Regions from separate parts of the Superficieibacter sp. genome, predicted to be linked through region 2. Evidence: predicted binding sites of a transcription regulator. Region 2 holds the regulator's gene; the other holds the start of a gene.
The links. Region 2 encodes sigma-54, which starts transcription at its own class of promoters, with help from an activator protein. Its sites were predicted from a motif close to GTTGGCACANNTTTCGCTNT; they were not measured.

Region 1: glnA (glutamate--ammonia ligase) is a predicted target of sigma-54. The motif match lies at 2,858-2,877, and genes of this name have one in related genera.

The regions. Positions count from the first base shown of each region.
Region 1 is NZ_DAMAPU010000013.1:14,225-18,859, reverse strand. Features, by position in the region: gene RT197_RS17850 (DeoR/GlpR family DNA-binding transcription regulator) at 1-712, shown strand, start outside; gene typA (ribosome-dependent GTPase TypA) at 764-2,587, opposite strand; gene glnA (glutamate--ammonia ligase) at 2,965-4,374, shown strand; gene glnL (nitrogen regulation protein NR(II)) at 4,511-4,635, shown strand, end outside.
Region 2 is NZ_DAMAPU010000002.1:77,560-82,194, reverse strand. Features, by position in the region: gene lptA (lipopolysaccharide ABC transporter substrate-binding protein LptA) at 1-357, shown strand, start outside; gene lptB (LPS export ABC transporter ATP-binding protein) at 364-1,089, shown strand; gene rpoN (RNA polymerase factor sigma-54) at 1,195-2,628, shown strand; gene hpf (ribosome hibernation promoting factor) at 2,651-2,938, shown strand; gene ptsN (PTS IIA-like nitrogen regulatory protein PtsN) at 2,993-3,481, shown strand; gene rapZ (RNase adapter RapZ) at 3,527-4,381, shown strand; gene npr (PTS phosphocarrier protein NPr) at 4,378-4,635, shown strand, end outside.

The sequences.
Region 1 (4,635 bases), on a different contig from region 2:
GCTTGCGCAGTTGCTGGATGTTTCTACACAAACCGTGCGCCGGGATATTCGTAAGTTGAGCGAGCAGGGTCTGATCACCCGACATCATGGCGGGGCCGGACGTGTCTCCAGCATCATGAATACGGCTTTTGAGCAACGGGAACTCTCCCTGACCCAGGAGAAACGGGCCATCGCTGAGGCGGTCGCGGATTATCTCCCGGAACGCTGTACCGTTTTTATTACGATTGGTACTACCGTCGAGGCGGTCGCCAGGGCTTTGCTCAGTCGTCGTGATTTGCGCATCATCACCAATAGTCTGCGCGTCGCGCAAATCTTGTATAAAAACCAGGATATTGAGGTGATGGTGCCGGGCGGTTCGTTACGCGCGCACAATGGCGGTATCGTTGGCCCCGCCGCCGTAAATTTTATTGAGGGTTTCAGAGCTGACTATCTGATCACCAGCATTGGCGCTATTGAGCATGACGGAACGCTGCTGGAGTTTGATGTCAATGAAGCCCAGGTCGCCAGGACGATGATGAAGCACGCGCGTAACACGCTGCTGGTCGCCGATCGCACCAAATTTACCGCCTCTGCTGCCGTCTCTGTAGGGAATGCGCGCCAGGGGCGCGCATTTTTTACCGACGCGCCACCGCCAGATTCCTTTAAACAATTACTGAGCGAAGAGAATGTAGAACTGGTGATCGCCGATTCGCTGCATCAGCAAGAGATATAAAAAAACCCCGCACAGCACGCTGCGCGGGGTTTTTGTTGAAAGCGGCGTTAATTACGCGTCTTTCGGGCCACGGTTAGCGCGGCGACGGTCGTTCTCGGTCAGGTGACGTTTACGCAGACGTACAGAGACCGGCGTAACTTCTACCAGTTCATCATCATCGATGAATTCCAGTGCCTGTTCGAGAGACATTTTGACTGCCGGGACCAGCGTGGTGGCTTCATCAGTACCAGAAGCACGCATGTTGGTCAGTTTTTTACCGGTCAGGCAGTTAACGGTCAGGTCGTTAGAACGAGTGTGAATACCGATGATCTGGCCTTCATACACTTCTGCACCGTGACCCAGGAACAGCTTGCCGCGATCCTGGAGGCTGTACAGGGCGTAAGCCACAGCTTTACCCTGACCGTTGGAGATCAGCACGCCGTTCTGACGCTGGCCGATTTCACCCGCGCGGACGTCGTCGTAGTGGCTGAAGCTGGAGTACAGCAGGCCAGTACCGGAGGTCATGGTCATGAATTCGGTACGGAAACCGATCAGGCCACGGCTTGGGATGACGTAATCCAGACGCACACGACCTTTGCCATCCGGCATCATGTCGCGCAGATCGCCTTTACGGATACCCAGCGCTTCCATAACGGAACCCTGGTTCTGTTCTTCGATATCCAGCGTTACCTGCTCGAACGGCTCCTGCATACGGCCATCGATTTCGCGGAAGATAACTTTCGGACGGGAAACCGCCATTTCGAAACCTTCACGACGCATGTTTTCGATCAGAACAGACAGGTGCAGTTCACCACGACCTGATACGCGGAAAGCGTCCGGGTCTTCGGTTTCTTCTACGCGCAGCGCAACGTTATGTACCAACTCTTTGTTCAGACGCTCAAGGATCTGACGAGAGGTGACGTATTTGCCTTCTTTACCGCAGAACGGTGAAGTGTTTACGCAGAAGAACATGGTCACGGTCGGCTCATCAACGGAGAGTGCCGGCAGCGCTTCGACGTTTTGCGGATCGCAAATGGTGTCGGAGATGTTCAGCTCGCCCAGACCGGTGATTGCAATGATGTCGCCCGCTTCGGCAGAAGCAGATTCAACACGTTGCAGACCCATGTGACCCAGTACCTGGTTCACTTTACCGTTACGACGCTTACCTTCAGCATCAATAATAGTCACCTGCATGTTCGGCTTAACCACGCCGCGTTTGATACGGCCGATGCCGATAACGCCAACGTAGTTGTTATAGTCGAGCTGGGAGATCTGCATCTGGAACGGACCGGTAGGGTCAACGTTCGGTGCTTCAACGTGCTTGACGATAGCTTCGAACAGCGGAGTCATGTCTTCCGCCATGTCTTCGTGATCCAGACCCGCGATACCGTTCAGCGCAGAGGCGTAAACGATCGGGAAGTCCAGCTGTTCGTCGGTTGCGCCCAGGTTTACGAACAGGTCAAATACCTGATCGACAACCCAGTCAGGACGCGCGCCAGGGCGGTCAACTTTGTTGATTACAACAATCGGCTTCAGACCATTAGCAAACGCTTTTTGGGTCACGAAGCGAGTCTGCGGCATCGGGCCATCCATTGCGTCGACAAGCAACAGAACGGAATCAACCATAGACATTACACGTTCCACTTCGCCGCCGAAGTCGGCGTGCCCCGGGGTGTCTACGATGTTGATACGGTAGTCGCGCCAGTTGATAGCGGTATTCTTCGCGAGGATGGTGATCCCGCGTTCTTTCTCCAGGTCGTTGGAGTCCATGACACGTTCGGTAAGCTCAGAACGCTCACCAAAGGTGCCAGATTGTTGCAGCAGCTTGTCAACCAGGGTGGTTTTACCATGGTCAACGTGCGCAATGATGGCGATGTTACGCAAATTTTCGATCACAACTTTGCCTCAGGCATTAGAAATAGCGCGTTATTGTACACGGATTAATCGCACTACAAAACAGGATCACAAAGATCCTCCGCAAACAAGTATTGCAGAGTTTGTTTGTGATCGCTTTCACGAAGCGAAATCAGGCTGCTAAACGCAAATTGCACCAATATGGTGCTCTATGTTCACATTGAAGCACTATACTGGTGCAACACAATCACCGTGGTGCAGCCCTTTTGCACTATGGTGCGCATCATAGCGCCTTTTAGGGGGCATTTGAAAGTTGGCACAGATTTCGCTTTATCTTTTTTAAGGCAATCACGCCAGTCTGACCGTTTGAAGACCTCGTTACCACGACGACCATGACCGAATCCGGGGAGAGTTAAAGTATGTCCGCTGAACACGTTTTGACGATGCTGAATGAACACGAAGTGAAGTTTGTCGATCTGCGCTTCACCGATACCAAAGGTAAAGAACAGCACGTCACAATTCCTGCGCATCAGGTTAATGCCGAATTCTTTGAAGAAGGCAAAATGTTTGATGGCTCCTCGATTGGTGGCTGGAAAGGTATCAACGAATCTGACATGGTTCTGATGCCGGATTCTTCTACTGCGGTGATTGACCCGTTCTACGAAGAATCAACCCTGATCATTCGCTGCGACATTCTTGAGCCGGGCACGTTGCAGGGCTACGACCGCGATCCGCGTTCTATCGCCAAACGTGCAGAAGAGTATCTGCGCTCTACCGGTATCGCTGATACCGTGCTGTTCGGGCCAGAACCAGAATTCTTCCTGTTTGATGACGTGCGCTTTGGCAGCTCTATCTCCGGCTCTCACGTCGCCATTGACGATATCGAAGGTGCCTGGAACTCCTCCACCAAATACGAAGGCGGCAACAAAGGCCACCGTCCGGCAGTAAAAGGCGGCTATTTCCCGGTTCCGCCGGTAGATTCCGCGCAGGATCTGCGTTCCACCATGTGTCTGGTGATGGAAGAGATGGGCCTGGTGGTTGAAGCACATCACCACGAAGTGGCAACCGCAGGTCAGAACGAAGTGGCAACCCGCTTCAATACCATGACCAAAAAAGCCGACGAAATTCAGATTTACAAATATGTCGTGCATAACGTGGCTCACCGCTTCGGTAAAACCGCGACCTTTATGCCAAAACCGATGTTCGGCGATAACGGTTCAGGTATGCACTGCCATATGTCGCTGTCCAAAAACGGCACCAACCTGTTCTCTGGCGACAAATACGCCGGGCTGTCTGAGCAGGCGCTGTTTTACATCGGCGGCGTGATTAAACACGCTAAAGCGATCAACGCCCTGTCTAACCCGACCACCAACTCTTACAAGCGTCTGGTTCCGGGTTATGAAGCGCCGGTTATGCTGGCTTACTCTGCGCGTAACCGCTCTGCTTCCATCCGTATCCCGGTGGTGGCGTCTCCGAAAGCACGTCGTATCGAAGTGCGCTTCCCGGACCCGGCGGCTAACCCGTACCTGTGCTTTGCTGCGCTGCTGATGGCTGGTCTTGACGGCATCAAGAACAAGATCCACCCAGGCGAAGCGATGGACAAAAACCTGTACGATCTGCCGCCGGAAGAAGCGAAAGAAATCCCGCAGGTTGCAGGCTCTCTGGAAGAAGCGCTGAACGAGCTGGATCTGGACCGCGAATTCCTGACCGCTGGCGGCGTGTTTACCGATGAAGCGATTGACGCCTACATCGCCCTGCGTCGCGAAGAAAATGACCGCGTACGCATGACGCCGCACCCGGTAGAATTTGAGCTGTACTACAGCGTTTAATTTTCGTTGTTAGTTGAAGTTGCCGTGGAAACTTTCAGCCCATCTCTGGATGGGCTTTTTTCTCCACCAAACTCACCCGATTCATCCACTTACGCTTATACTGCACTAAATTAGTGCACACTAAGGAGACTGCTAAATGGCAACCGGCGTGCTGCCCGATGCTGGGCAGATCCTCAACTCGTTAATCAACAGTATCCTGCTGGTCGATGATGACCTGGCGGTGCATTACGCGAATCCGGCGGCGCAACAGCTGCTGGCGCA
Region 2 (4,635 bases):
ATTAACGCTGACAAAGTGGTCGTCACCCGTCCTGGCGGTGAGAAAGGCAAAGAGGTGATCGACGGCTACGGTAAACCGGCCACCTTCTACCAGATGCAGGACAACGGCAAACCGGTGAAAGGCCATGCCTCGCAAATGCATTACGAGCTGCAAAATGACTTTGTGACCCTGACCGGCAACGCTTTCCTTGAACAGGTCGACAGCAATATTCAGGGAGACAAAATCACCTATCTGGTGAAAGAGCAGAAAATGCAGGCGTTCAGCGAAAAAGGCAAACGGGTAACCACCGTTCTGGTGCCATCGCAATTGCAGGATAAGAGTAACAACCAGGCTCCGGCGCAGAAAAAGAGTAACTAATTCATTATGGCAACATTAACTGCAAAGAACCTCGCGAAGGCTTATAAAGGCCGCCGGGTGGTGGAAGACGTCAGTCTGACCGTAAAGTCCGGTGAGATCGTTGGTCTGCTGGGTCCAAACGGTGCGGGTAAGACCACCACGTTTTATATGGTCGTCGGCATTGTCTCGCGCGATGCGGGCAACATTATCATTGATGACGATGATATTAGCCTGCTGCCGCTGCACGCGCGGGCGCGTCGGGGTATCGGTTATCTGCCGCAGGAAGCCTCCATTTTCCGCCGTCTTAGCGTATACGACAACCTGATGGCGGTCCTGCAAATTCGTGACGATCTCACGTCAGAACAGCGCGAAGATCGCGCGAAAGAGCTGATGGAAGAGTTCCATATCGATCATTTGCGCGACAGCCTCGGCCAGGCCCTCTCCGGCGGTGAACGTCGCCGCGTGGAAATTGCCCGTGCGCTGGCTGCTAATCCGAAATTTATCCTGCTGGATGAACCCTTTGCGGGCGTTGACCCCATTTCCGTTATCGACATCAAACGTATTATTGAGCACCTGCGAGACAGCGGCCTCGGCGTTCTGATCACCGATCACAACGTGCGTGAAACGCTGGCAGTGTGTGAGCGAGCCTATATCGTGAGCCAGGGACACCTGATCGCCCACGGTACGCCAGACGAAATCCTTAAAGACGAACAGGTTAAGCGCGTGTATCTTGGGGAAGACTTCAGACTCTGATAGGGTGTATTCATGATGCATCCCGGCGCAGCCAGCACAGAGGCTGCGTAAATGATGAAGTGTAAGAAGTCAGCGACGTAAACTCGGGAGAAAATCGCTCTGAATATGAAGCAAGGTTTGCAATTAAGGTTTAGTCAACAGCTTGCCATGACGCCGCAGCTGCAACAGGCGATCCGTCTGCTGCAACTGTCGACGCTGGAACTTCAGCAAGAACTTCAACAGGCACTGGAAAGTAATCCACTGCTTGAGCAAACCGATCTTCACGATGAAATTGACGCCAAAGAGACCCCGGATAGCGAGTCGCTGGATACCGCTGACGCCCTTGAGCAGAAAGATATGCCAGAGGAGTTGCCGCTTGATGCCAGTTGGGACGAGATCTACACGGCGGGCACCCCTTCCGGTAACGGCGTCGATTATCAGGACGACGAGCTGCCGGTGTACCAGGGCGAAACCACCCAGTCGCTACAGGATTACCTGATGTGGCAGGTGGGTCTGACGCCGTTCTCTGACACCGACCGCGCTATCGCCACTTCCATTGTTGATGCCGTGGATGACACCGGTTATCTGACCGTCTCCGTTGACGATATTCTTGAAAGCACAGGCGACGACGAAATCGGGCTGGATGAAATTGAGGCGGTGCTCAAGCGCATCCAGCGTTTTGATCCGGTGGGCGTGGCGGCGAAAGATCTGCGCGACTGCCTGCTGATCCAGCTTTCGCAATACGCCAAAGACACGCCGTGGCTCACCGAAGCACGGCTTATCGTCAGCGATCATCTCGACCTGCTCGCCAATCACGATTTCCGCACCCTGATGCGCGTCACGCGTCTGAAAGAAGATGTGCTGAAAGAAGCGGTAAACCTGATCCAGTCGCTGGACCCGCGTCCCGGTCAGTCAATCCAGACCGGCGAGCCGGAGTACGTCATCCCGGACGTGCTGGTGCGAAAAATCAGCGATCGCTGGGTGGTCGAACTCAACTCTGACAGTATTCCCCGTCTGCAAATCAATCAGCACTACGCCGCCATGGGCGGTAGCACCCGCAATGAAGCGGATAACCAGTATATCCGCAGCAACTTGCAGGAAGCGAAGTGGCTGATTAAGAGCCTTGAGAGCCGCAACGACACCCTGCTGCGCGTCAGTCGCTGTATCGTTGAGCAACAGCAGGCGTTCTTTGAGCAGGGCGAAGAGTTTATGAAACCGATGGTGCTGGCGGATATCGCCCAGGCCGTCGAAATGCACGAATCCACGATTTCCCGCGTGACGACCCAGAAATATCTGCACAGTCCGCGCGGCATTTTTGAACTGAAGTATTTCTTCTCCAGCCACGTAAATACCGAGGGCGGCGGCGAAGCCTCCTCCACGGCGATTCGGGCGCTGGTGAAGAAGTTAATCGCTGCGGAGAACCCCGCGAAACCGCTGAGCGACAGCAAATTAACCACATTGCTGTCCGATCAGGGGATCATGGTGGCACGCCGCACCGTTGCGAAGTATCGAGAGTCTTTATCCATTCCGCCGTCTAACCAGCGCAAACAACTGGTGTGACACAACCGATAAGGAAGACACTATGCAGCTAAACATCACTGGGCACAATGTCGAGATTACTGATGCACTCCGCGATTTTGTCAGCACAAAATTTGCTAAGCTGGAGCAGTATTTTGACCGCATCAATCAGGTCTACGTTGTGTTAAAAGTGGAAAAAGTGACGCATATTTCGGATGCCACCCTGCACGTTAACGGGGGTGAAATTCATGCCAGCGCGGAAGGGCAGGATATGTACGCGGCTATCGACGGTTTAATTGATAAACTGGCGCGACAGCTAACCAAACATAAAGATAAACTGAAACAACACTGATTGTCCGGGCGTTCGCCTGACGTATACCGCGTCAGGCGAGGCTTAGGTGAAACTATGATGAACAATGATGCAGCCCTACAACTGAGCACTGTCCTTAACCAGGAATGTACCCGCAGTAACGTTCACTGCCAGAGCAAGAAACGCGCGCTGGAAATTATCAGTGAGCTGGCAGCAAAGCAGCTGAGTCTGCCGCCGCAGGTCGTATTCGAAGCGATCCTCACCCGTGAAAAAATGGGGAGTACCGGTATCGGTAACGGCATCGCCATTCCTCACGGCAAGCTGGAAGAGGACACCCTGCGCGCGGTTGGCGTCTTTGTACAACTGGAAACGCCGATTGCCTTTGACGCTATCGACAACCAGCCGGTGGATCTACTCTTCGCCCTGCTGGTTCCGGCTGACCAGACCAAAACGCATCTGCATACTCTTTCGCTGGTGGCAAAACGCCTGGCGGATAAAACCATTTGTCGTCGCCTGCGAGCGGCACAAAGTGATGAAGAGCTGTATCAAATCATCACCGAAAACGAACACAGTGATGATGTTTAGCAGGGATAATACTTTACCCTTTGCTGTACTGAGGAGAAACGGTACATGGTACTGATGATCGTCAGCGGTCGCTCCGGCTCGGGGAAATCCGTAGCCCTGCGCGCGCTGGAAGATATGGGCTTCTACTGTGTAGATAACCTGCCCGTGGTGCTTTTGCCGGAACTGGCGAAAAGTCTGGTCGATCGTCAGACTTCCGCCGCCGTCAGCATAGACGTGCGTAATATGCCGGAATCACCCGAGATTTTTGAACAGGCAATGCAAAACCTGCCGGATGCCTTTTCGCCGCAGCTGCTGTTCCTTGACGCAGACCGCAACACGCTGATCCGTCGCTACAGCGACACGCGCCGCCTGCATCCTCTTTCCAGTAAGAATCTTTCGCTGGAAAGCGCCATCGATCAGGAGAGCGATCTGCTGGAGCCGCTGCGCTCGCGTGCCGATCTTATCGTCGATACCTCCGAGATGTCGGTTCACGAACTGGCGGAAATGCTGCGCACGCGGCTACTGGGCAAGCGCGAACGCGAACTGACGATGGTGTTTGAGTCCTTCGGCTTTAAGCATGGCATCCCCATCGACGCGGACTACGTTTTTGACGTGCGTTTTCTGCCAAACCCGCACTGGGACCCGAAACTGCGTCCAATGACCGGCCTCGACAAACCGGTCGCCGCGTTTCTTGACCGCCATACCGAAGTACATAACTTTATTTACCAGACCCGTAGCTACCTGGAACTGTGGCTGCCGATGCTCGAAACCAACAATCGCAGCTATTTAACCGTGGCGATTGGCTGTACCGGCGGTAAGCACCGTTCCGTGTATATTGCCGAGCAGCTGGCGGACTACTTCCGCTCGCGCGGTAAAAACGTACAGTCCCGTCACCGGACGCTGGAAAAACGCAAATCATGACCGTAAAGCAGACTGTTGAAGTCACCAACAAGCTGGGAATGCACGCCCGCCCGGCCATGAAGCTGTTTGAGCTGATGCAGGGCTTCGATGCCGAAGTGCTGCTGCGCAACGATGAAGGCACCGAAGCCGAGGCGAACAGCGTGATTGCGCTGCTGATGCTGGATTCCGCCAAAGGCCGACAGATAGAAATCGAAGCCAGCGGCCCGCAGGAAGTCGAAGCGCTGGCGGCGGTCATCGCCCTGTTTAATTCCGGC